DNA from 4 places in the Yersinia hibernica genome. Region 1 is predicted to be linked to each of the others. Evidence: predicted binding sites of a transcription regulator. Region 1 holds the regulator's gene; each other region holds the start of a gene.

Region 1 (5,962 bases):
GTTTTCTTGAATACTCTGGTCTTCTATACAGGATGAACTCATAGCTTCTCCATCACTTTCTTCTGACTTATGACCCGCGTAACTAAATGACACACGCGAATACATACCAATAAAGTTGGTGTCTGGTATCCATTACGGATATACCCTTTGTACTTGACGTCGCAGTGGTGTTTGCGGCTCTCATTCAGAGTGCCAATCTAAGCGCTGAGCAACATGGGTTTAACCCATCTGTCATTCGCTTACTGCCTGGCTGCAACCTCAATAACGTTGAGTAAAAGAGGAAGATTAAGAAGATACCCTAATTACGCTTGGGTTTAGGGTGACTCATCCATAAGTGTAAATGTGACGCAATCCACGCATCCAGAAAGTGCTTAAGATAATGCTTTTTTTTAATGGTATTCTAATCGGTTAAATCGAGTATAGGCTTGCCGGGATGCTTTCTCAATAATAAATCGTACCCGGCATTGATGCGCCTTAGTGACTATTTCTATTGGGAATTATGACTCCGCGCAATTATAGTCATTATTGTTAGTATGGCTTTTTTCTTTCCTTAACGCGTAGCAATGAATGCCATAACCCAATGCCGCCAAAATGACCGTCGAGAGCATGACGGTCACGGTTGCGAGTAAGGGTTGGCTGATATAGGCCGACACCATCATGCTCGCAATAAAACACAAGCCCAGTTGCAGCGTATTTTGCAGTGCTGCGGCTTTGCCTGTATTCGCTGGAAAGGGCATTAATGCATTTGCCACGATAATAGGGTAGCAGGCACCATTCACAAGCGCCATTAAGCAGAAAGGAATAAGTAGGGTAACCAGTGTTGGTGTGGTCAAGGTGGCTATCAGATAAAGCGCAATCATGCTGATAGCATAACCGCTCAGTAGCCACGGCAGCAGTGTATTACCCTTAATCCGGCTCAGCGCACTGCGGCAACCAAATCCACCCAACAGGAAAGCTAATGTCTGCGGGACATAACTCAAACCAATAATATTCGGGCTATAGCCCATATCACCTAAAATAAACGGTGATCCTGTTAGCCAGGCGAAAAATCCTGCGCTGCAGGCCGCGAACATCATCACGTTGCCGCTAAACGCCGGGAATTTCAGCAATTGCCAGAAGCTCATGGCACTTTTGCTTTGGGTCGCAGGGTTTGGCGTGGTTTTTTTCCGTTCTTTCAGCAATGCGGTTGGGATCAGTAATAGCAATGTCGTTATCAATAAAACCACAAAAATTGACCGCCAACTGAAGTGGTTTAATAACCATGCGCCGAGCAATGGGGCCAGCGCAGGGGATAGTGCCACCAACGGCATAATGGTCGCAAATACCCGGTTGGCCTTGCCGTCGCGATAACGGTCTACGACTAATGCTTGCCAACTCACGGCGGCAGAACAGACTCCGATTGCCTGAATAAAGCGCAGGATCAGTAACTGTGTTGCCGTTTCAACCCATAAAATTCCCAGACAACCCAGAGCAAATAAACCCAACCCTGCTAACAACACGGGTTTACGGCCTAATTTGTCCGAGACTGGCCCCCAGATAAGCTGGGCGATAGCAAAACCGGCGAGAAAAATGCTGAGACTGGCACTGATAGAGCCGGCGGAGGTTTGTAACTCTTGTTGCATGGCACCAAAGGCGGGTAAATACATATCGGTCGCCAGGTATCCCAACATGCTTAAACCGGCAAGGTAGAACATGAAACTTGCAGACGTTTTCATTCTTTATTTCTCTTTATCATTTTTTTGCAGGTGATTGACTACTTTTAGCCATTTTATCATTAGGAATTTAGTGCGGGGGGCATTCTAGCCGCAGAGATATTCGGTTGTGAAACGGTAATATTTGCGACATGCTATCAAAAAATTTGATAGTCACTATTGCGTTTCGCTGAGGCAAAAAAACATGTGGTCAGAATATTCATTGGATGTGGTGGATGCGGTCGCTCGCACCGGGAGTTTCAGTGCCGCCGCTCAAGAATTGCACCGGGTGCCGTCCGCGGTCAGTTATACTGTACGACAATTAGAGGAGTGGCTGGCGGTCTCTTTATTTACGCGGCGTCATCGCGACGTAGAATTGACGGAGGCAGGCAGAGTTTTTATCAAAGAAGCCCGCGATGTTATCAAAAAAATGAATGACACACGCCGTCAGTGCCAGCAAGTCGCGAATGGTTGGCGCGGGCAATTAAATATTGTGATTGATAAAATCGTCAAACCACAGCGCAGTCGCCGTTTAGTGCAGGATTTTTATCGTCATTTCCCGGATATCGAATTGCGGGTGCGTTATGAAGTGTTTAACGGCGTCTGGGATGCACTGGTGGATGGGCAAGCTGATATGGCTATTGGGGCAACACGTGCTATCCCGGTGGGTGGGCGGTTTGTGTTTCGTGACATGGGTTTTTTGAGCTGGCATTGTGTGGTCAGTGTCAATCATCCTTTAGCCCAATTAACCGGGCCTATTAATGATGACCAGCTGCGGCCTTATCCCTCTTTGTGCCTGGAGGATACCGCGCGAAATTTACCTAAACGGGATACCTGGACATTGGATAATCAGCAGCGGTTAGTCGCACCGGATTGGGCGACGGGAATAGACTGCTTGTGTGAAGGGTTATGTATCGGAATGGTTCCGGCCCATATGGTGTCACCATTGATTCAACAAGGAAAATTGGCGGCATTAACACTGACAGAGCCCCTGCCGGACAGCCCGTGTTGTTTGACCTGGGAGCAGCATAATCATTCCCCAGCCTTAGCATGGATGCTGGATTATCTGGGTGACAGTGTCACGCTAAATGATGAGTGGCTAAAAGATGATAATGATGGCACGCCGGGAGCGGCAGGATGAGCTGCCGGTAACCTGTGGGGCTACCGGCAGGGGAAGCTTAACGGCGATAATCGCGATAGGGGCCATCAGCAACAGAGCGGCGCTCTATCAGTTTCGGATGGACTTCAATGGTTTGCGGGTCTTCGCGTTTACTGACAATACGGTCGAGTAACATGGCAAAAGCCATTTCACCCAATCTCTCTTTGGGTTGATGAATGGTGGTCAGCGCCGGTGAGAAATAGCGGGCATTGCGCACATTATCATACCCGATCACTGAAATATCTTGTGGCACTCGCAGGCCCAGTTCATCCGCAGCACATATTGCGCCCATTGCCATAATATCGCCACCACAGAACACGGCCGTCGGACGATGTTTTTGTGTCAGAATTTGGTGCATAGCCTTATAACCAGACTCCGGCTCAAAATCGCCTTGCACCACCCACTCATCACGTAATGGAATATTGGCTTCTTCCAGGGCTTTCAAAAAGCCCTGATGGCGGCCCCCCCCGGTATTACGCGATAATTGACCAGGAATAGCGCCAATATCGCGGTGACCGCGCTCGATAAGATAACGACCGGCTAAATAGCCGCCTTCGAAAGCATTATCAATAATCGAGTCGGTAAAATCGCCACGAGCAGTGCCCCAGTCCATCACCACCATAGGGATATTGCGATAATCTTCCAACATTCCCAGTAATTGTTCCGGATATTCAGAACACATCACCAATAATCCATCGACACGTTTTTGTGCCAGCATGGCCAAATAGGCTTTTTGTTTATCCAGATTATTATGTGAGTTACATAAAATGAGGGTGTAACCTTGGCTATAACAGCTATTTTCAACTGCCTCGATCACTTCAGCAAAATAGGGTGCTTCACTGGATGTCGCCAATAAGCCAATGGATTTGGTGTGATTGACTTTCAAGCTACGGGCCACCGCGCTGGGTGAATAATGCAGCTCTTTAATGGCCGCCCACACAGCGGCCTTGGTATTTTCGGCGACGAAACGAGTTTTATTGATAACGTGCGAAACGGTGGTGGTGGACACACCCGCGTGTTTGGCCACATCTTTAATCGTTGCCATAGAAAAAATGACTCCTAAGCTCACCTGTTACAGCAGGTAAGTATTATGTTAATCGTTTGCCTGCATGACTCGAATACCGCTCAGACAGCAACACGATAGTGGGCTGGCGAGCGAAGTCAGATGGTGGTCTGAGCCTATTTATTGGATGTTATTAGTCAGTATGCAGTTATGAACTGCGAATTTTGTCTGATCTGGAGGAAAAGTGGAAGCGCTAATCAATGTTATAAAGTGCGTAATGAGCACAAGATTTTTTTCCCTAACTGTGGGAAAATGATTTGACGCACTCATTGTGTGCCTTTTCCCTACTAAAATTAACCGGCTGAGGAGTTTTTATGGATACCAATCTGAAGATGTCGCTAATTACCACTGTTGGTGCGCTGGCAATGATTATTGTCTTTAGCTTCGTGGCGGTAATGAATTAATTCACCTGCATGCCGGTGATAAGTAGGGCGGTTTACCCGCCCTTAATTATTGCGCCGCGATTAAGCTAAATTCTGCTCAACAAAAGACCAGTTAACCAAAGCCCAGAAGTTCTCCAGGTATTTTGGTCGCGCATTACGATAATCAATATAATAAGCGTGTTCCCATACATCCACCGTCAACAGCGGCTTATCTTGGGTCGTCAGCGGTGTTGCTGCATTTGATGTACTGACAATGGCTAGGGAGCCATCCGCTTTTTTGACCAGCCACGTCCAGCCCGCACCAAAGTTTTTCACTGCGGCATCAGTAAATTGTGCTTTAAATTCAGCGAAAGAACCGAAAGATTGCTGAATGGCAGCGGCAATTTTGCCTGTCGGTTCGCCGCCCCCATTGGGTGACAAACAGTGCCAGTAAAAGGTGTGATTCCAGACTTGGGCCGCATTATTAAAGATGCCACCACTGGAGGTTTTGACTATCTCTTCCAGGGTTTTACCCGCAAATTCGGTATCTTTAATCAGATTATTGAGGTTGACCACATAGGTGTTGTGGTGCTTGCCGTAATGGTATTCCAGCGTTTCAGCAGAAATGTGCGGTTCCAGTGCATTTTGTGCATAAGGTAATGCCGGTAATTCAAAAGACATCGCGCTCTCCTTTCGGGGTTGCTCAGGGTGTTTGCTCCTCAAATTCAATCATTAGCCAGCGCTAAGAAAGGTGAGGGGCGGTTAAAATCGTAATTGTTGTATTTTTGTTGTGGGTATTAATTTTAACAACTTTCGGCAGGAATAACAGGTATAACCACACAGATTAATGGGGAATGGCACCCGATAAGCCTATCGGGTGTGGTGATGCGATTAGCGGATGGTTTTCGGTGTTACGACACGGCGAGCGCCGACATAATGATCTTGCCAATAGTCATTATCCATCATGCTAATGCGAATTTCTTCACCGGTTCGTGGGGACTGAATAAACTTTCCGTTGCCTAAATAAACCCCAACATGGTCAGCAACACCACGGTTGGCAATATTGAAGAACACTAAATCACCACTTTCTAATTCAGCGCGTTTCACCGGTGCTGCATCACGTAAATGATACATTTCATTAGCGGTACGTGGCATTTTTATCCTGATGACATCTTTATAGGCATAATAAATCAGCCCGCTGCAATCAAAACCGGTATTAGGGGAGCTACCGCCCCAGCGATAAGGTTTACCGACTTGCTTCATCAGTTTACTCATTGCAGTCTGTTTGGCGTGTTGGTAGCGTTTTTTATGAGCAGGGCTGAGCTTTATTTTATTATTTAGCGCTAATTCAGTATTGGCTTTACCTTGAGCTTTATTTCGCTGGCGACCATAAGCGACTTTTTCTTTTTTGCTAACGGAGGCTTTTTTATTGGCGGTAGTTTTAATATGAGATGCTTTATTCGCCATTGCTTTATTGCTATTTAATTTCTTATTGGTGGGTTTACTGACCGCTTGTGCTTTCTTCTTTATGGTTTTACTGGCAGTGGCGGCGGTTGTTTTATTTGTGATGTTTTTACTGGTGGCTTTATTGTTATCAACTTTAGTTTTTTTGATATTTTTATCAGCTTTGCGTTTTTTACGCTCATCAGCGCTGGCTTGACTGATTTGACCTTTCTTTTGCTCAGCC
Region 2 (5,962 bases), 2.0 Mb from region 1:
CGTGTGATATCACCGGCATAGCCCTGATATTCACAGCCCGCATCAATCAGAACCAAATCACCATCCCGCAGTTCACACTCATTTTCGGTGTAATGTAAAATACAGCCGTTCTCACCGCCGCCGACGATAGTGTTATACGCCGGATAACGCGCGCCATGGCGAGTAAATTCGTGCAGAATCTCCCCCTCCAATTGGTACTCGAACATCCCCGGCCGACAGCGTTCCATCGCGCGGGTATGTGCTAATGCGCTGATTTCACCGGCACGACGCATCACGGCAATTTCTTCCGCTGACTTAAACAGTCGCATTTCATGTAACCAAGGCCGCCAGTCAGTTAAGGTAGCCGGGGCGCGCAGATTCTTACGAAAACCGTTGCGCAATCTTTCCAGTGCAGCAAACACAATTTTATCCGCATAATCATATTGCCCCTGCGCGTGATAAATCACATCCAGGCGATTAAGCAGCAAATAAAGTTGTTCGTTGATATCATCAAAAGGTAGCGCCCGATCAACTGCCAGCTTAGTGGGGGCGGCCTCTTGCCCTAAACGACGGCCAAACCAGATTTCGGCAGTTAAATCACGCACCCGGTTAAACAGCACGCTGTGATTATGAGTCTCATCGCTTTTCACCAGAATCAGCACTGCTTGCGGCTCATTAAAGCCGGTCAGATAGCTAAAATCGCTATTCTGCCGATAAGGATATTCAGAATCCGCACTGCGCGTGGCCTCTGGTGCGGCAAAAATAATGGCGGCACTGCCCGGGGCCATCTTCGCCAACAGTGCCTGACGGCGATTCTGGTATTCTTGCTGAGTCATCACACCCTCCTGAAATATCCGGTTTTCATCATGCAACGCACCATATGGTGTGTTTTAGTGTAAGGTCGGCTTGCTCACTTGCGGGGCAGTCGGTTTCTCTTGAGTAAATTCGATATGGCACAAGATAGCCGCGACACGGACATACTCGATGACCTCTTCCAGTGATTGGGCCAGCTCTTCCTGATCCTCATCTTCGTCATATCCTAACTGAGCAATATTACGCAAATCATCAATGGCCTCGCCCACTTCATCTTTCACTTGCGCCAACTTCGGTTGCAGCATACCAAGCCCAAGGAGAAAATGGTTCACCCAGCCGGATAATGCATCAGCCCGGTCAAAAACAGTCACATCTTCCCCTTCAGGCAGCAGCAATTGGAACATAAAACCTTCGTTTTCCAGTGCTTCTTGTGTTGCTTCATGTAACTGTTGTAACGGCAAACTCAGGGTTTGTGAAAAGGCCGCCCCCTCATTGGTCAAGTCATGCACCATTGCGCGCCAGCCATCGTCTTTACTGCCTCCACACAGCATGCCGCTGATCAGGCCATGCATTTCAGCAGGGGTTAATGCCACTGCTTGCTGGTTCAAAGCCAAGGCAAGTGATTGGTAAGTTGGTAATGTATTCTCTATAGACATGCGTATTGGTCATCGTTGGCAGGATAAGTTCGTGTTATGCTACCACCAAGAAAGGTCGCTATACCAGAAAACGCAGCGCGCTATACCTATAGATTTCAAGATGCCGGAAGGCAGTAAGCAACCGCGGGTACATATTCGGGGCTTGAAAGATGTCAGGGATTAGGGGTTGAATCTTGGTATCGAGATATATATAGTGACGCCCGCTTTGCAGCTACGAGCAATTTGCCTCTGGTTTTCAGGGCTGGCGCGAAATTAGTCAGGAAGGTCGCATGTCTGCACAACCGGTAGATATTCAAATTTTTGGTCGCTCGTTAAGAGTTAATTGTCCGCCAGAACAACAAGATGCGTTGAACATGGCCGCAGAAGATCTTAACCAACGGTTGCAAGATCTGAAAGTTCGCACTAGAGTCACCAATACTGAGCAGTTAGTTTTCATCGCGGCATTGAATGTGTGTCACGAATTAGCTCAGGAAAGATTGAAAACCCGTGACTATGCATCCAATATGGAGCAACGTATTCGGATGTTACAACAGACCATTGAGCAGGCATTGCTTGAACAGGGTCGCATCTCTGAACGTCAGGATGCACAGTTTGAATAAATCTCTGTTGAATGATAGATTCAACAGTGAGTAAAGAATTTCTCTGAGGTGTTTGTCAGCGGGCCAGTCCCCTGAGCCGATATTTAATACCAACAGAATGTAGTGACTCCGTAACTGGTGCGCATGCTCGGTCCGCCGAGAAGCCTTAAGGTTGCGACGCTGCGTTCACCTTGAACCATGGGTTCAAGGGTTACAGTCTGCGACGGCATCTCGGAGATCCCTTTCTTATCGTGTAACTGGCACTTACCGGTTACTACGTTTGTAGTACAGGCAATTCTCTCCTTACTTAGTTAACAACTTGTTTTTTAAGTTAATAAAATGCCTTTAAATCCGCAATATGCCCTTGAGCGGCAAAAAATCCGTAGTGAAATTCGTGAGCGCCGGCGTCTATTGACACCCGAGCAACAACAGCAATCTGCTCACCTCGCCGCTAAACAAATCGCTTCGCACCATAAAATTCAGCAAGCCAATACTGTGGCAGTCTTTCTCTCTTTTGATGGCGAACTGGATACCGGCCCGCTTATCGAGTTGCTGTGGCAGCAGAAAAAGCAGGTTTATCTCCCTGTTCTGCATCCTTTTAGCCCCGGTCATCTGTTATTTCTCAACTATCACCCCGATAGTCTGCTTATTCGTAATCGCCTGAAAATCCTTGAACCTCAATTAGATGTGCGCGATGTTCTGCCGTTAAATCAATTAGATGTGGTGGTAACCCCACTAGTGGCGTTTGATAGTCAAGGGCAGCGTTTAGGTATGGGCGGGGGTTTTTATGACCGTACACTGCAAGACTGGCAGCAGGGTGGCCCCTATCCCATTGGCCTAGCGCATGATTGCCAGCGTGTTGAGCACTTGCCGAATGAACATTGGGATGTGCCGTTGCCGGAGATTGTGACGCCGGAAAAGGTATGGCGGTGGTGAGCGGGAATTTTCGACATAAAAAAACACCCGAAATCTCGCGATAGCGAATGTTCAGCCATTTATTAATAACTTAGATACCACAAATCCATACCCAAAAACCGTGACGTTGCAGCTAGGCAGCAAACAACGCTGCAACGCCAAAGACGAGGGTATATCAGTAGAGCAAACGCGCGCGAATAGTCCCTGGAATCGCCTTCATTGCCTGCAAGGCTTTTTCTGCATTTTCTGCATCATCAGTCTCAACATCAATGACGACATAGCCGATGTCAGCGCTGGTTTGCAAATACTGCGCGGCAATATTGACGTTTTGCTCAGCAAAGATTTTGTTGATGCTGGTCAGAATACCGGGGCGGTTCTCGTGGATGTGCAACAAGCGGCGCGTGTTATCACCATGAGCAGGCAAAGAAACTTCCGGGAAGTTAACCGCTGACAGCGTCGAGCCATTATCGGAATACTTCGCCAGTTTGCCCGCCACTTCATCACCGATATTTTCCTGAGCTTCCTGAGTGGAACCACCAATATGCGGAGTCAATAACACATTATCAAATTCGCATAATGGTGAATTGAACGGGTCTTTATTGGTAGCCGGTTCTTCTGGGAAAACATCAATTGCTGCGCCAGCTAAATGATTACTGCCCAATGCATCACACAGCGCAGGAATATCAACCACAGTCCCGCGTGAAGCATTAATCAGCAGCGCGCCCGGTTTCATCAGTGCCAACTGCTCTGGGCCAATCATATTCTTGGTAGAGTGATTTTCTGGCACATGCAAGCTAATCACATCACTCATATTCAGCAAATCAGACAAATGACGAACCTGCTGCGCATTCCCCAACGACAGTTTATTTTCAATATCGTAGAAGAATACTTTCATACCAACACTTTCAGCCAAAATACCCAACTGAGTACCAATATGGCCGTAACCAATAATACCCAGTTTTTTGCCGCGGGCCTCATAGGAGCCAACAGCCAGCTTATTCCACTCGCCACGATGTGCTTTGGCATTAGCAGACGGAATACCTCGGAACATCAACAGTAACTCGCCCAGTACCATTTCGGCTACCGAGCGGGTATTGGAGAAAGGTGCATTGAATACCGGCACACCACGTTTGGTGGCCGCATTTAAATCAACCTGATTAGTACCGATACAGAAACAACCTACTGCAACCAATTTTTCTGCTGCAGCAAAAACTTCTTCGGACAGATGCGTACGCGATCGGATCCCGATGAAATGAGCATCACGAATAGATTCTTTCAGTGATTCGGTGTCTAAGGCACCTTTATGATATTCAATATTGCTATAACCGGCCGCACGCAGATTATCAACCGTGCTCTGGTGCACCCCTTCCACTAACAGAAATTTAATTCTGTCCTTCTCCAGTGATACTTTTGCCATGTCCCCGACCCTATTTTCAGACTTCAGATGTGGCTGCCGATATCGAATGAATCCGGTCAGCACCCAGTCAACATAACAAATATTTCGTAGGCAGCAATACAAACGATTGCCTACCTGTCAGCATAACAACCAGCGCAAATGTTAATTTATGGAATAAAAAACTGGCGAAAAGTGAGTTAATGGCAGGTTAAGAAAATGAAATGATTAAATGTGATATATATCACCAAATTTAACCATTTTAAGAAAAGATATTTAAAGACAAAAATTATCAGGGTGCAGCCAATAAACCACACCCCGACCAAGGTTTAATGCATCACTTAAGCACGACCGTCTTAACACCGTCGGCGGTGCCAATCAGTGCCACATCCGCACCTCGGTTAGCAAATAACCCGACAGTGACTACCCCGGCTATCCCATTAATTTTATTCTCTAGCGCAATGGCATCCAAAATTGTCAGATTATGGACATCTAAAATAATGTTGCCATTATCAGTCACTACATTCTGACGATATTCCGGTAATCCACCCAATTTAACCAGCTCGCGCGCCACATAAGAACGCGCCATTGGGATAACTTCGACCGGCAGTGGGAATTTACCCAGCACACCAACCTGCTTGGAAGCATCGGCAATGCAGATAAACTGACGCGCAATCGCCGCGATGATTTTCTCGCGGGTCAGTGCTGCACCACCGCCTTTTATCATCTGCATTTGGCTGTTAATTTCATCAGCGCCATCGACATAGATATCCAATACATCGACTTCGTTGCAATCAAACACTTGAATGCCATAACTTTTTAGCTTAGCGGTAGAAGCATCTGAGCTAGAAACGGCCCCCTCAATTTGATTTTTGATAGAGCCAAGGGCATCAATAAAATGTGCCGCAGTAGAGCCGGTGCCGACCCCCACGATAGTGCCGGGTTTGACATAATCTAATGCTGCCCAGCCCACTGCTTTTTTAAGTTCATCCTGAGTCATGGTAAGTTCACGCCTTGATGTGAAAGAAAACCTAGCGTCATTATAGAGCATATACAGCAGAAATCGTTGCGATAAAGTCCAGTTAGAATCCGGTTAATTTTAGCTGGATCACAGTTATGTCGGTTTATTTGTGGCGAGCCCTGCGGTATTCCAGCATAGAAAAATGATCAAAATGTGGCATAGTGCGGTATTAACTTAAATATTTGGAGAGATGACTCCGATGAAACGCCCAGACTACCGTACGCTACAAGCGCTGGACGCGGTGATCCGTGAACGCGGTTTTGAACGCGCGGCACAAAAGCTCTGTATCACCCAATCGGCGGTATCTCAGCGCATTAAGCAGTTGGAAAACCTGTTCGGCCAGCCGCTGTTAGTGCGCACTGTGCCCCCCCGGCCAACGGAGCAAGGGCAGAAATTGCTCGCGTTACTGCATCAGGTTGAATTACTGGAAGAAGAGTGGCTCGGCAATGATAACGGCGGGGATACCCCACTGCTGTTGTCATTGGCGGTCAACGCCGACAGTTTGGCAACCTGGCTGCTGCCAGCTTTAAAACCGGTGCTGGCAGACTCCCCGATTCGGCTCAATTTACAAGTCGAAGATGAAACCCGAACCCAAGAGCGGCTACGT
Region 3 (5,962 bases), 1.8 Mb from region 1:
TGATAGATGCCACTTTATATGTCACTTTGGAGCCGTGCGTGATGTGTGCCGGGGCGATGGTACACAGCCGGATTCGCCGGTTAGTGTATGGCGCTCAGGATTTGAAGACCGGTGCCGCGGGTTCACTGCTGGATATTTTGCGCCATCCCGGGATGAATCATCAGATAGAGATAACTGCGGGAGTGCTGGCTGATGCTTGCTCGCACCAATTGAGTGCGTTTTTCCGCTTGCGGCGCGAGCAACAAAAAGCATTGAAACGCGCCGCAAGGGATGATGGCTAATCAATAAACAACACAAATCATAAGTGGGCTACTTATTGACTGACCAGTCGGGGCCGACCACCGGATAACCTTTACCCAGTTCGGCTTCAATCGCCGCATGTTGGGCGGCTTTTTTCTCTTTTTCCTGCAAATACCCTTCCAGACTGACCTGATAGCGGCGAATGTTTTCGACGTAACTATAAGCTTCATGACCCCGGGCGTAACCATAAGTGGTGCTCGGGTAGTAGCGTTTTTGGCTCAACATCGGTAGCCGCATTTTGACATCAACCCAACTGTCAGGATTACCATTTTGACTTTTGGTCAGCTTGCGGGCATCAAGCATATGGCCATAACCTAAGTTATAGGCCGCCAGCGCGAACCAGATGCGCTCGTCTTCAGGAATGGTCTCGGGCACTTTTTGCATCAAGCGCTGTAAGTAAATAGAGCCGCCTTTAATGCTCTCCTCGGGATCAACCCTATCTTTAACCCCTAGCCCACTGGCGGTGGCGCGGGTTAACATCATCAAGCCGCGCACGCCAGTGGGGGAGGTGGCTTGTGGATTCCAATGGGATTCCTGATAAGCAATCGCCGCCAGTAATTTCCAGTCAATTTCACCGGCATGTTTTTCAAACAGATGCTGGAAAGTGGGCAGCACATTGTCGATAGCGGAGAGGAATGTTTTGGTATCGACATAATCAAAACTGCCGACATGGCCGAGATATTTTTCCTCCAGCCGCGCCAAACTGCCGTCCTCCACCATCTGGCTGTAGAAATCAAGCATCGCCGCATACAGGCTGTCATCATTGCTTTGTGGGAAATACCAGGTCACCGGTTCTTCATCTGTGACGTCAAATGCCACTGCTAATTGCGGATGAATGCGTTGCAGCAGCGCAATGGTGACGGAATCACCGAGGGTATAATCGAGTTTGCCATCAGCAACTTGCTCCAATAACTCTTTTCCTGAGCGGTCGATGGACGAGCCCCAGTTAAGGTCGGGATATTTAGTTTGTTTCAGCTGCTTTAAGGTGGTCATATGGGCTGAACCCGAGGCCACAATCAACTGACCTTTTAAGTCACTGAATGATTTTGGCCGTGGAGACCCCAACCGGTAGACTAACTGTTGCGATACCGAATAATAGGCAGGGCCGGTGCGCGCCCGATTAAGGCGTTCATTGTTATAAATTAGCCCGGCGGCAATCAGGTCGGCATCATCGCTATCTAAAGCATCAAACAGATCATTGATATTATGATGTGGGGTCATCACCAGCTTAACCCCCAGATAGTCAGCAAAACGTTTTGCCAGCTCATAGTCGAGACCGGAAGGGCCATCCTTTCCGGTTGAGTAGATAAGTGGTGAACTTATTGTGCTAACTCGCAGTTCACCACGGGCTTTTATGCGGTCCAGTTGCCCCTCTTGGTCACTGCGCCACGGAATATTAGGCCATAGCGCGAGGGCCAGAAGTAAGGCAACTACACCAATAAAAAAGTAATTTAATTTTATGCGCGTCAAATAGTTATCTCTCGGCAGCGCTCTTTATATATGTGTCGTGAAGCTTAAAATCGACATGGTTAAATCCCCAGTGGAGTGGCATTTTGCGCAACAAATCGTCAGTGTGCAACTTTAATTACGTGCTATTTACCCAGCATGTAATGGCCATCTCTGACGGAGGTTTCTGACGCAATTATGAATAATAGCTACGCAAACGGTTTCGTCGGCGGCTTAGATTCACTATAATGGCGCGCGTTTTCCCCTGTTGCGCCCAATGAAGTGCTGTTCCAGTCGCTTCGAAGACGAGAGAAACTTAGATTATGGAAATACTGCGTGGTTCGCCCGCTTTGTCGGCTTTTCGTATTACCAAACTGCTGTCCCGTTGCCAGGATGCTCATCTGCCAGTCGATGATATCTACGCCGAATATGTTCACTTTGCCGATGTTAGCGCCCCATTAAGTGCTGATGAACACGCCAGACTCCAGCGGCTGCTTCAATATGGGCCATCTCTCCCTGAACATGCGCCACAAGGGCGTTTACTCTTGGTAACCCCAAGGCCGGGGACTATTTCACCATGGTCTTCCAAAGCCACCGATATTGCCCACAACTGCGCATTGCCGCAGGTTCTGCGGTTAGAGCGCGGTTTGGCTTTTTATATCCAAGGCCCGCATCTGACTGAAAAGCAATGGCAACAATTGTCGGCGCTGCTGCATGACCGCATGATGGAAACGGTATTCACCGATTTACAGCAAGCCGAGCAACTGTTCTCCCATCACCAGCCAGCCCCGGTACAACGGGTGGATATTCTGGCTCAGGGCCGTAGTGCACTGGAGCAGGCCAATATTAGATTGGGCTTGGCGCTGGCACCGGATGAAATTGATTATTTGCTGGCGGCCTTTACTGATCTGGGGCGCAACCCGACGGATATCGAGCTGTATATGTTTGCTCAGGCCAACTCCGAGCATTGCCGTCATAAGATTTTTAATGCGGACTGGAAAATTGATGGTGTTGAGCAGCCTAAATCGCTGTTTAAGATGATCAAAAACACCTTTGAACATACCCCGGATTACGTGCTGTCTGCCTATAAAGACAATGCCGCGGTCATGGAAGGTTCTCAGGTTGGGCGCTTCTTCGCGGCACCTGAAAATGGGGTATATGGCTATCATCAGGAAGCGGCGCATATCTTGATGAAAGTGGAAACCCACAACCATCCGACAGCGATTTCGCCGTGGCCGGGTGCGGCTACCGGTTCTGGTGGCGAGATTCGCGATGAAGGTGCCACCGGGCGCGGTGCTAAGCCGAAAGCCGGTTTGGTGGGCTTCTCGGTGTCTAACTTGCGCATTCCCGGCTTTGAACAGCCGTGGGAAGAGAATTTCGGCAAGCCAGAGCGCATTGTGACCGCGTTGGATATTATGACCGAAGGCCCCTTGGGCGGCGCGGCATTCAATAACGAATTTGGTCGCCCGGCACTGCTGGGTTATTTCCGTACCTATGAAGAGCGCGTCAACAGCCATAATGGCACTGAGCTACGCGGCTACCATAAGCCCATCATGCTGGCGGGCGGGATTGGCAATATCCGTGCTGACCATGTGCAGAAAGGTGAAATCACCGTGGGGGCCAAGCTGGTGGTGCTCGGCGGCCCGGCGATGAATATCGGATTGGGTGGCGGTGCGGCCTCTTCCATGGCCTCCGGCCAATCTGATGCTGATCTGGATTTTGCTTCGGTACAGCGCGATAACCCAGAAATGGAGCGCCGCTGTCAGGAAGTGATTGACCGCTGCTGGCAGCTAGGTGACCACAACCCAATTCTGTTTATTCATGATGTCGGGGCTGGGGGGCTATCTAATGCCATGCCAGAGCTGGTGAGTGACGGCGGTCGTGGCGGCCGGTTTGAACTGCGCGACATCCTTAACGACGAGCCGGGCATGAGCCCGCTGGAAGTGTGGTGTAATGAATCTCAAGAGCGTTATGTCCTGGCGGTTGCTCCCGCGCAACTGGCGCAATTTGATGAAATTTGCCGCCGAGAACGTGCGCCATATGCGGTGATTGGTGAAGCCACCGAAGAAAAACATTTGACCCTAAATGACCGCCATTTCGGCAACCAGCCAATAGATATGCCGTTGGATGTGTTGTTAGGCAAAACCCCGAAAATGTTGCGTGATGTCAAGCGCCTGCAAGCACAGGGTGAAGCACTGCAACGGGCTGAAATCAGCATTGCTGATGCGGTCAAACGCGTGATGCATTTACCGGCCGTCGCCGAGAAAACTTTCCTTATCACCATTGGCGACCGTACCGTAACCGGCATGGTGACCCGTGATCAGATGGTGGGGCCGTGGCAGATTCCAGTGGCTGATTGTGCCGTCACCAGCGCTAGCCTGGACAGCTACTATGGCGAGGCGATGTCGCTGGGCGAACGTGCGCCCGTGGCCTTGCTGGACTTTGCTGCATCCGCCCGTTTGGCGGTGGGCGAAGCACTGACTAACATTGCCGCGACGCAAATTGGCGAACTCAAGCGCATTAAATTGTCGGCTAACTGGATGTCCGCTGCCGGTCATCCCGGTGAAGATGCCGGCTTATATGAAGCCGTGCGCGCGGTGGGCGAAGAGTTGTGCCCGGCACTGGAGATTACCATCCCCGTGGGCAAAGACTCGATGTCGATGAAAACCCGCTGGCAGGAAGGTGACGAGCAGCGCGAAATGACCTCGCCGCTGTCATTGGTGATTACTGCCTTTGCTCGCGTCGAAGATGTTCGTCACACCGTCACACCGCAATTGCGCACGGATAAGGGCGCTAACGCGCTGTTGTTGATTGATTTAGGCGCGGGCCATAATGCCCTAGGCGCGACTGCATTGACTCAGGTTTATCGTCAATTAGGGGATAAACCGGCTGATGTGCGTGATGTGCAACAATTAGCCGGTTTCTTCAATGCCATGCAGCGCTTAGTGGCCGATAAAGCCTTACTGGCTTACCACGACCGCTCAGATGGCGGGTTGTTGGTGACACTGGCGGAAATGGCCTTTGCCGGCCACTGCGGCGTGCATGTCGATATTCAATCTTTGGGTGACGATGCACTGGCGGCCTTATTTAATGAGGAGTTGGGGGCGGTTATTCAGGTGCGTGCCGAGCAACAAGCGGCGGTAGAAAAAGTGCTGGCAGACCATGGTTTGGCAAACTGTGTGCATTATCTGGGCCGTGCTGTTGACGGTGATATCGTTGATATCCGCAGTGGCACTGAGGTGGTATACAGCGAAAAACGCAGCACTCTGCGCTTATGGTGGGCTGAAACGACTTGGCAAATGCAGCGCCTGCGCGATAATCCAGATTGCGCAGATCAGGAGCATCAGGCCAAACAGGATGAAACTGATCCTGGCTTGAATGTTAAACTGACCTTTGATCCCGCCGATGATATTGCTGCGCCATACATCATTAAACAAACGCGGCCGAAAGTGGCGGTGCTGCGTGAGCAGGGGGTTAACTCCCACGTTGAGATGGCCGCTGCTTTCCACCGCGCCGGTTTTGATGCGGTAGATGTGCATATGAGTGACTTGCTGGCGGGGCGCATTGATTTACAATCCTTCCAGACCTTAGTGGCTTGTGGCGGTTTCTCTTATGGCGATGTGCTGGGTGCCGGTGAGGGCTGGGCGAAGTCGATTTTGTTCAATGCGCGTGTGCGTGATGAGTTTGAAGCTTTCTTCCATCGCCCTGAAACTCTGGCGCTGGGAGTGTGTAATGGTTGCCAGATGATGTCGAATTTGCGCGAGCTTATCCCAGGAGCTGAGCACTGGCCACGGTTTGTTCGCAACCTATCTGATCGCTTTGAAGCGCGTTTCAGTCTGGTTGAAGTGACCAACAACCCATCACTGTTTATGCAGGATATGGCCGGCTCCCGCATGCCAATTGCGGTTTCGCATGGTGAGGGGCGAGTGGAAGTTCGTGATGCTGCGCATTTGGCCATCATCGAACAGAGCAATCTGGTGGCCTTGCGTTTTGTCAATAACCAAGGTGTGGTCACTGAGCAATACCCAGCTAACCCGAATGGTTCCGCCCATGGTATCACGGCAGTGACGAGTATTACTGGCCGCGCAACAGTGATGATGCCGCACCCCGAACGTGTCTTCCGTACGGTAAGTCATTCGTGGCACCCGGAAGAGTGGGGCGAGGATAGCCCGTGGATGCGTATGTTCCGTAATGCACGTAAACAATTGGCTTAATG
Region 4 (5,962 bases), 2.1 Mb from region 1:
CAGTTTGTCGCGCGGGATAATCAGGCTGATATTCTTAAGATTATGGGTGCGAGCGCCCCGAACTTCGATATTATCCATTCAAACACTTCCCGGATGTAAACTGAGCCTCTCACCGTGCCTTTATCGGTTTTTTACCTTAAAAAACAAAGATGAAAAGCAATAAGCCGGCGTAATTTGTTACGCCAAAAAAGAGCACAGCCAGTACGAAACGAATAATTATGACACAAAAAAACCTGAATGGATATCCAGTATCTGAGTGCAATTAAGACTGTTTTTACGCTAAATCTGCAATGCATTCCGCAGTTATGATCAGTTGTGCCGTTTGGTGGTTAGCGTGTTAAACTGGGTCGTTTATACTGTACGAAATTTATTTTATCAGGAGAGTTCACATGGCCAGCAGAGGCGTAAACAAAGTGATTTTGGTCGGGAATTTGGGCCAAGACCCGGAAGTCCGCTACATGCCGAATGGCGGCGCTGTTGCCAATATCACCCTGGCCACTTCCGAAAGCTGGCGTGATAAAGCAACCGGCGAGCAGAAAGAAAAGACCGAATGGCACCGTGTGGTGTTGTTCGGCAAACTGGCAGAAGTTGCCGGTGAATATCTGCGTAAAGGTTCTCAGGTCTATATTGAAGGCGCATTGCAAACCCGTAAATGGCAGGATCAAAGTGGCCAAGAGCGTTACACCACTGAAGTTGTGGTTAATGTGGGCGGTACCATGCAAATGCTGGGTGGCCGTCAAGGCGGCGGTGCTCCTGCGGGCGGTGGCGCACCACAAGAGGGCGGCGCACAAGGTGGTTGGGGTCAACCTCAGCAGCCACAAGGTGGCAACCAGTTCAGCGGCGGCCAGACTTCACGTCCTGCACAAGCAGCCCCTGCAGCACAGCCACAAGGCGGCAATGAGCCACCAATGGATTTTGACGACGATATTCCGTTCTGATCCCACTGGGGCTATGAACCAAAATAGTCTTGGCGATAAAATAACACCCTGTCTCGGCAGGGTTTTTTACTTTCGGCTTTACAGACCTCTGCAGAAGGTGATTTTAAGCACTCAGTTATCGTTGTTTTGCTTGCTTCACGTGACGTTGGCCGCTCGATCAACCCAAATATCCTTTTATCACTATAATCAATACTCTGATATTCATCATATGGAGCTTGATATGGTCATTGTTCACCATCTGAATAATTCGCGTTCACAGCGTATCTTGTGGATGCTGGAAGAGTTGCAAGTCCCCTATGAGTTGCAGCGCTATCAGCGCGATCCCGGCAGCTTGCTGGCACCACCCGAGTTGAAAAAAATCCATCCATTGGGGAAATCACCGGTGATTACTGATGGTGACCTGACCCTGGCGGAGTCGGGCGCTATCATCGAATACTTGCAGGAAACCTATGATGCACAAGGCTTGTTTAAGCCCACCGGCCATTATGATCGCCAGCAATTTCGTTACTGGATGCATTACGCTGAAGGTTCATTGATGCCACTTTTGGTCATGAAACTTATCTTTAGCCGCTTCGGTGGGCCGCCAGTTCCGTGGATTATCCGCCCAGTAGCCAAGGCATTAGGCGATGGAGTACAGAAAAGCTATCTGAATAAGCAAATTGCCACCCATCGTGATTATCTTGAACAACACTTATCGAAAAATCAATGGTTTGCAGGCAGTGATTTTAGTGCCGCAGATATTCAGATGAGTTTTCCTATTGAGGCGATAAATACACGCGGTAGCCTTGAGGGATTCCCAAAACTGCAAGATTTCTTAGTGCGAATTCATCAACGCCCAGCTTATCAACAGGCGATTGCAAAGGGCGGCGCTTTCAAATTAGAAAAGTGACCATTGGGGGCGGGGATCTCAAACCAACGAGTGTGAGGTCACTCACACTTTCGTTTCACTGCGCAATTGATGCTCGCGGACAAATTAATGTAAAAAAATGCATTAAATGTCGCTATCTGATGTTGCTTAGTCGCTGCAAATAGCTAGATAATCGTTTGCCTTAAATGGCATCTGCCCTAAACTTCGATTTTTTTCAGTCATGCATTTTTCCAGCTAATCGTTTGCTATTTTCTCCATCATATGGGTGTTGGGGGAGTTGGCGAGTTAATCGGCAGGGACGGAAACGATTACGTATGGAAAGAGCGCGTGTCTTGTTGACGACTTTACATTGACACACAGGGGACATAACCATGTCTAGCACCAATCCTCAAGCGAACCAGGCAGTCAAGCCGAAGGGTTCGCTTGATGCGTTTTTCAAGCTTAGTGAACGTGGCAGTAATGTGCGCCAAGAAGTGCTGGCCGGCCTGACGACTTTTCTGGCGATGGTCTATTCGGTTATTGTTGTGCCGAGCATGCTCGGTAAAGCCGGTTTTCCGCCAACTGCCGTGTTTGTTGCGACCTGTTTGGTTGCCGGCTTAGGTTCTTTGCTGATGGGCTTGTGGGCCAATTTGCCGATGGCGATTGGTTGCGCCATCTCATTGACGGCGTTTACTGCATTTAGCTTGGTATTGGGCCAGCAAATCAGTATTCCTGTGGCATTGGGCGCAGTATTTCTGATGGGGGTACTGTTTACCATTATCTCCGTCACGGGTATCCGCTCATGGATATTGCGTAACTTGCCGATGGGGGTGGCTCACGGCACCGGTATTGGTATCGGGCTGTTCCTGTTGCTGATTGCTGCCAATGGTGTCGGCTTGGTTATCAAAAACCCCATTGAAGGTTTGCCGGTAGCGCTGGGGGCATTTACTTCTTTCCCGGTCATTATGACGTTATTGGGCCTGGCGGTGATTTTCGGTTTGGAAAAACTGCGGGTACCGGGCGGCATTCTGTTGGTGATTATCGCCATCTCCATTATCGGCCTGATTTTTGACCCAAGTGTGACTTATCAAGGGCTATTCGCCATGCCAAGTTTGGCCGATGCTAATGGTAACTCACTGATTTTCAGTCTTGATATCATGGGCGCACTGCAACCCGTGGTATTGCCAAGTGTGTTGGCGCTGGTGATGACGGCGGTCTTCGATGCTACCGGGACTATTCGTGCGGTGGCTGGGCAGGCAAACTTGCTGGATAAAGATGGCCAGATTATCAGTGGCGGCAAAGCACTGACTTCTGACTCTGTCAGCAGCATCTTCGCTGGTTTAGTGGGCGCGGCTCCGGCGGCGGTTTACATTGAATCGGCGGCCGGTACTGCGGCAGGCGGTAAAACCGGCCTGACAGCAACGGTCGTCGGTATCCTGTTCTTGCTGATTCTGTTCCTTTCGCCGCTTTCCTATTTGGTTCCGGTTTATGCAACAGCTCCCGCTTTGATGTATGTTGGTTTGCTGATGCTGAGCAACGTTTCTAAATTGGACTTCGACGATTTCGTCGATGCGATGTCCGGTTTGCTCTGTGCGGTGTTTATCGTGCTGACCTGTAATATCGTGACCGGCATTATGCTGGGCTTCAGTTCACTGGTGATTGGGCGGGTCTGCTCTGGTGAATGGCGTAAATTGAATCTCGGTACTGTGATTATTGCCGTGGCGCTGGTGGCATTCTATGCTGGCGGTTGGGCAATCTAAGTCGTCAATCTTTGCTGGCATCGGGATAAATATACTCCCGATGCCATTACCGGTGTTAATACCCCTACTTTCTTTGTTTTTTCCTGCGCTCAATAACAGGTTTTTTCCCCGTTTTGCAAAAAATTGATCTACTATCAAATGCCGTTCAGTCTTGCCGATAAGCAGGGCCGTGATAATTTTATGTTGCTGCGCTATGTTGAGTTGAGTCTAAGGAAAGCATGGAAATCTTTTTTACAATCCTCATCCTGATTTTGGTGGTGTCGCTTTCCGGCGTGGTCACCCGGATGTTGCCGTTTCAAATCCCCCTCCCACTGATGCAGATTGTTTGTGGTGCCTTGTTGGCCTTCCCCCACTTTGGTTTGCATGTCGATTTTGACCCCGAATTATTCTTGGTGCTGTTTATTCCGCCGCTGCTGTTTGCTGATGGCTGGAAAACACCGACCAGGGAGTTTATTCATCATGGGCGGGAAATATTGGGTCTGGCCTTGGCCTTGGTGTTGGTCACGGTGGTGGGGATCGGTTACCTGATTTACTGGATGGTGCCGGGTATCCCGCTGGTGGCCGCCTTTGCGCTGGCGGCAGTATTGTCGCCGACCGATGCCGTGGCGTTGTCCGGTATCGTGGGGAAAGGGCGTATCCCCAAATCAATTATGGGCGTGCTGGAGGGGGAGGCATTGATGAACGATGCTTCCGGCCTGGTGGCGCTGAAGTTTGCGATTGCTGTTGCCATGGGCACCATGGTGTTTTCGGTTTCCGGTGCGACGCTGGAATTCCTGAAAGTCGCTATTGGGGGGCTGTTGGCCGGTGTGGCCGTGACTTGGCTGTACAGTAAGTCACTGCGCCTGATGAGCCGCTGGAGTGGCGATGACCCGGCCACACAAATCGTGTTGCTGCTGCTGTTGCCGTTCGCCTCTTACTTGATTGCCGAACATATTGGTGTGTCCGGCATTTTGGCCGCCGTGGCTGCGGGTATGACTATCAGTCAGTCGGGTGTGATTCGTAATGCCCCACTAACAATGCGGTTACGCGCCGATAGCGTGTGGTCGATGTTGGAATTCGTGTTCAACGGCATGGTGTTTATCCTGTTGGGCCTGCAATTGCCGGGGATTCTCGAAACCTCGATTGTGCAGGCTGAATTAGACCCGACTATCCAAACTTGGAATCTATTCGCCGATGTTGCCATTATCTATGGTGCATTGCTGGTACTGCGTTTTGGCTGGTTATGGTCGATGAAGAGAATCAGTAAGCGCTTGTTGGCTAAGCGGCCATTAGAATTCAGTAACTACACCACCCGTGAGCTGTGGGTGGCGTCATTTGCTGGGGTTCGAGGGGCGATTACACTGGCCGGTGTGCTGTCCATTCCGTTATTTCTCAGTGATGGCTCGGCCTTCCCATCCCGTTACCAATTGGTGTTTATCGCCACCGGCGTGATTTTACTGTCGGTCATTGTCGGGGTTATTGCATTGCCACCTTTATTGCGTGGTGTGACGATGGCCGATAAGAGTGTCAGCCGCGAAGAGGTTCGCTTGGCGCGCGCGGCGGCGGCAGAGGTGGCGATTGTCAGTTTGAATAAGATGGAAGAGCGGCTGGCGGCCAGCAGTGAAGAGAATATCGACCCGGAATTGCTCAAAGAGGTGAGTTCGCGCGTCATCGGCACGCTACGACGGCGTACTGGCAGTAAAGATGAAATCGAAAATACGCTACTTATCGAAAATCTGGAGCGGCGCTTTCGCTTAACGGCCCTGCGGGCGGAGCGCGGCGAGCTGTATCATTTGCGTGCTACACAGAAAATCAGCAACGAAACCCTGCAAAAACTGCTGCATGATTTGGATTTGCTCGAAGCGTTATTGATTGAAAAAGAAAGTTAATTCTTCTTATCCGGCTACTGCTCAGTAGCCGGTTTTATCTCCACTAAAGACCCATTTGGCCAGAATTCACGGCAGCGGCTAATCCAGGCCTGAGCGCTGTGAGAAAGATAACTTCCCTGACGCCATATCAATCCTAACTGCCATGGCATCAATGGTTCTAATGGCAGCCATAACAGCGCATTTTTATCCAGCCGCTGGCAGATAGGTTCCGGCAAAATCGCAATACCAATATTGGCTTGCACCATCGCGGCGAGAAAATCCCATTGGCCGCTGCGTACCGCGATTTGCGGGGTAAAACCACCTGCGGCGAAAGCAGCCATTAGTTGGCGGTAGAGCGCAAAATCCTCGTTGTAAATCAGGATGGGCAGGTCAGCCAGCTCAGGAATACTCATGGTCGTGCGGTTAAGCCAAAATGCGCTACGCGGCACCACCACACAAAGCGGATGGCTGAACAGTGGCAATGATGTCAAGGGCAAATCGCCATCGGCGGGGAGGGCGGTCAGGGCTAAATCCAATTCGCCGGATAATACCGCCTGTTGTACAGTTAGG

The links. Region 1 encodes PurR, which represses purine synthesis genes. Its sites were predicted from a motif close to CANGCAAACGTTTGCNTG; they were not measured.
Positions count from the first base shown of each region.
Region 2: the regulator PurR is predicted to act here: its motif matches at 4,454-4,471, upstream of serA (phosphoglycerate dehydrogenase).
Region 3: the regulator PurR is predicted to act here: its motif matches at 1,957-1,974, upstream of purL (phosphoribosylformylglycinamidine synthase).
Region 4: the regulator PurR is predicted to act here: its motif matches at 2,104-2,121, upstream of D5F51_RS20195 (NCS2 family permease).

Region 1 is NZ_CP032487.1:1,694,314-1,700,275, forward strand. Features, by position in the region: gene cfa (cyclopropane fatty acyl phospholipid synthase) at 1-42, opposite strand, end outside; gene punC (purine nucleoside transporter PunC) at 498-1,715, opposite strand; gene punR (DNA-binding transcriptional activator PunR) at 1,897-2,832, shown strand; gene purR (HTH-type transcriptional repressor PurR) at 2,870-3,895, opposite strand; gene cydH (cytochrome bd-I oxidase subunit CydH) at 4,228-4,317, shown strand; gene sodB (superoxide dismutase [Fe]) at 4,378-4,956, opposite strand; gene D5F51_RS08035 (C40 family peptidase) at 5,167-5,962, opposite strand, start outside.
Region 2 is NZ_CP032487.1:3,738,972-3,744,933, forward strand. Features, by position in the region: gene pepP (Xaa-Pro aminopeptidase) at 1-815, opposite strand, end outside; gene D5F51_RS17600 (YecA/YgfB family protein) at 870-1,448, opposite strand; gene zapA (cell division protein ZapA) at 1,718-2,047, shown strand; RNA gene ssrS (6S RNA) at 2,085-2,268, shown strand; gene D5F51_RS17615 (5-formyltetrahydrofolate cyclo-ligase) at 2,366-2,962, shown strand; gene serA (phosphoglycerate dehydrogenase) at 3,117-4,358, opposite strand; gene rpiA (ribose-5-phosphate isomerase RpiA) at 4,672-5,334, opposite strand; gene D5F51_RS17630 (LysR family transcriptional regulator ArgP) at 5,555-5,962, shown strand, end outside.
Region 3 is NZ_CP032487.1:3,455,363-3,461,324, reverse strand. Features, by position in the region: gene tadA (tRNA adenosine(34) deaminase TadA) at 1-281, shown strand, start outside; gene mltF (membrane-bound lytic murein transglycosylase MltF) at 310-1,770, opposite strand; gene purL (phosphoribosylformylglycinamidine synthase) at 2,070-5,960, shown strand.
Region 4 is NZ_CP032487.1:4,299,872-4,305,833, reverse strand. Features, by position in the region: gene uvrA (excinuclease ABC subunit UvrA) at 1-78, opposite strand, end outside; gene ssb1 (single-stranded DNA-binding protein SSB1) at 390-938, shown strand; gene D5F51_RS20200 (glutathione S-transferase family protein) at 1,159-1,827, shown strand; gene D5F51_RS20195 (NCS2 family permease) at 2,178-3,545, shown strand; gene D5F51_RS20190 (Na+/H+ antiporter) at 3,764-5,413, shown strand; gene D5F51_RS20185 (LysR family transcriptional regulator) at 5,428-5,962, opposite strand, start outside.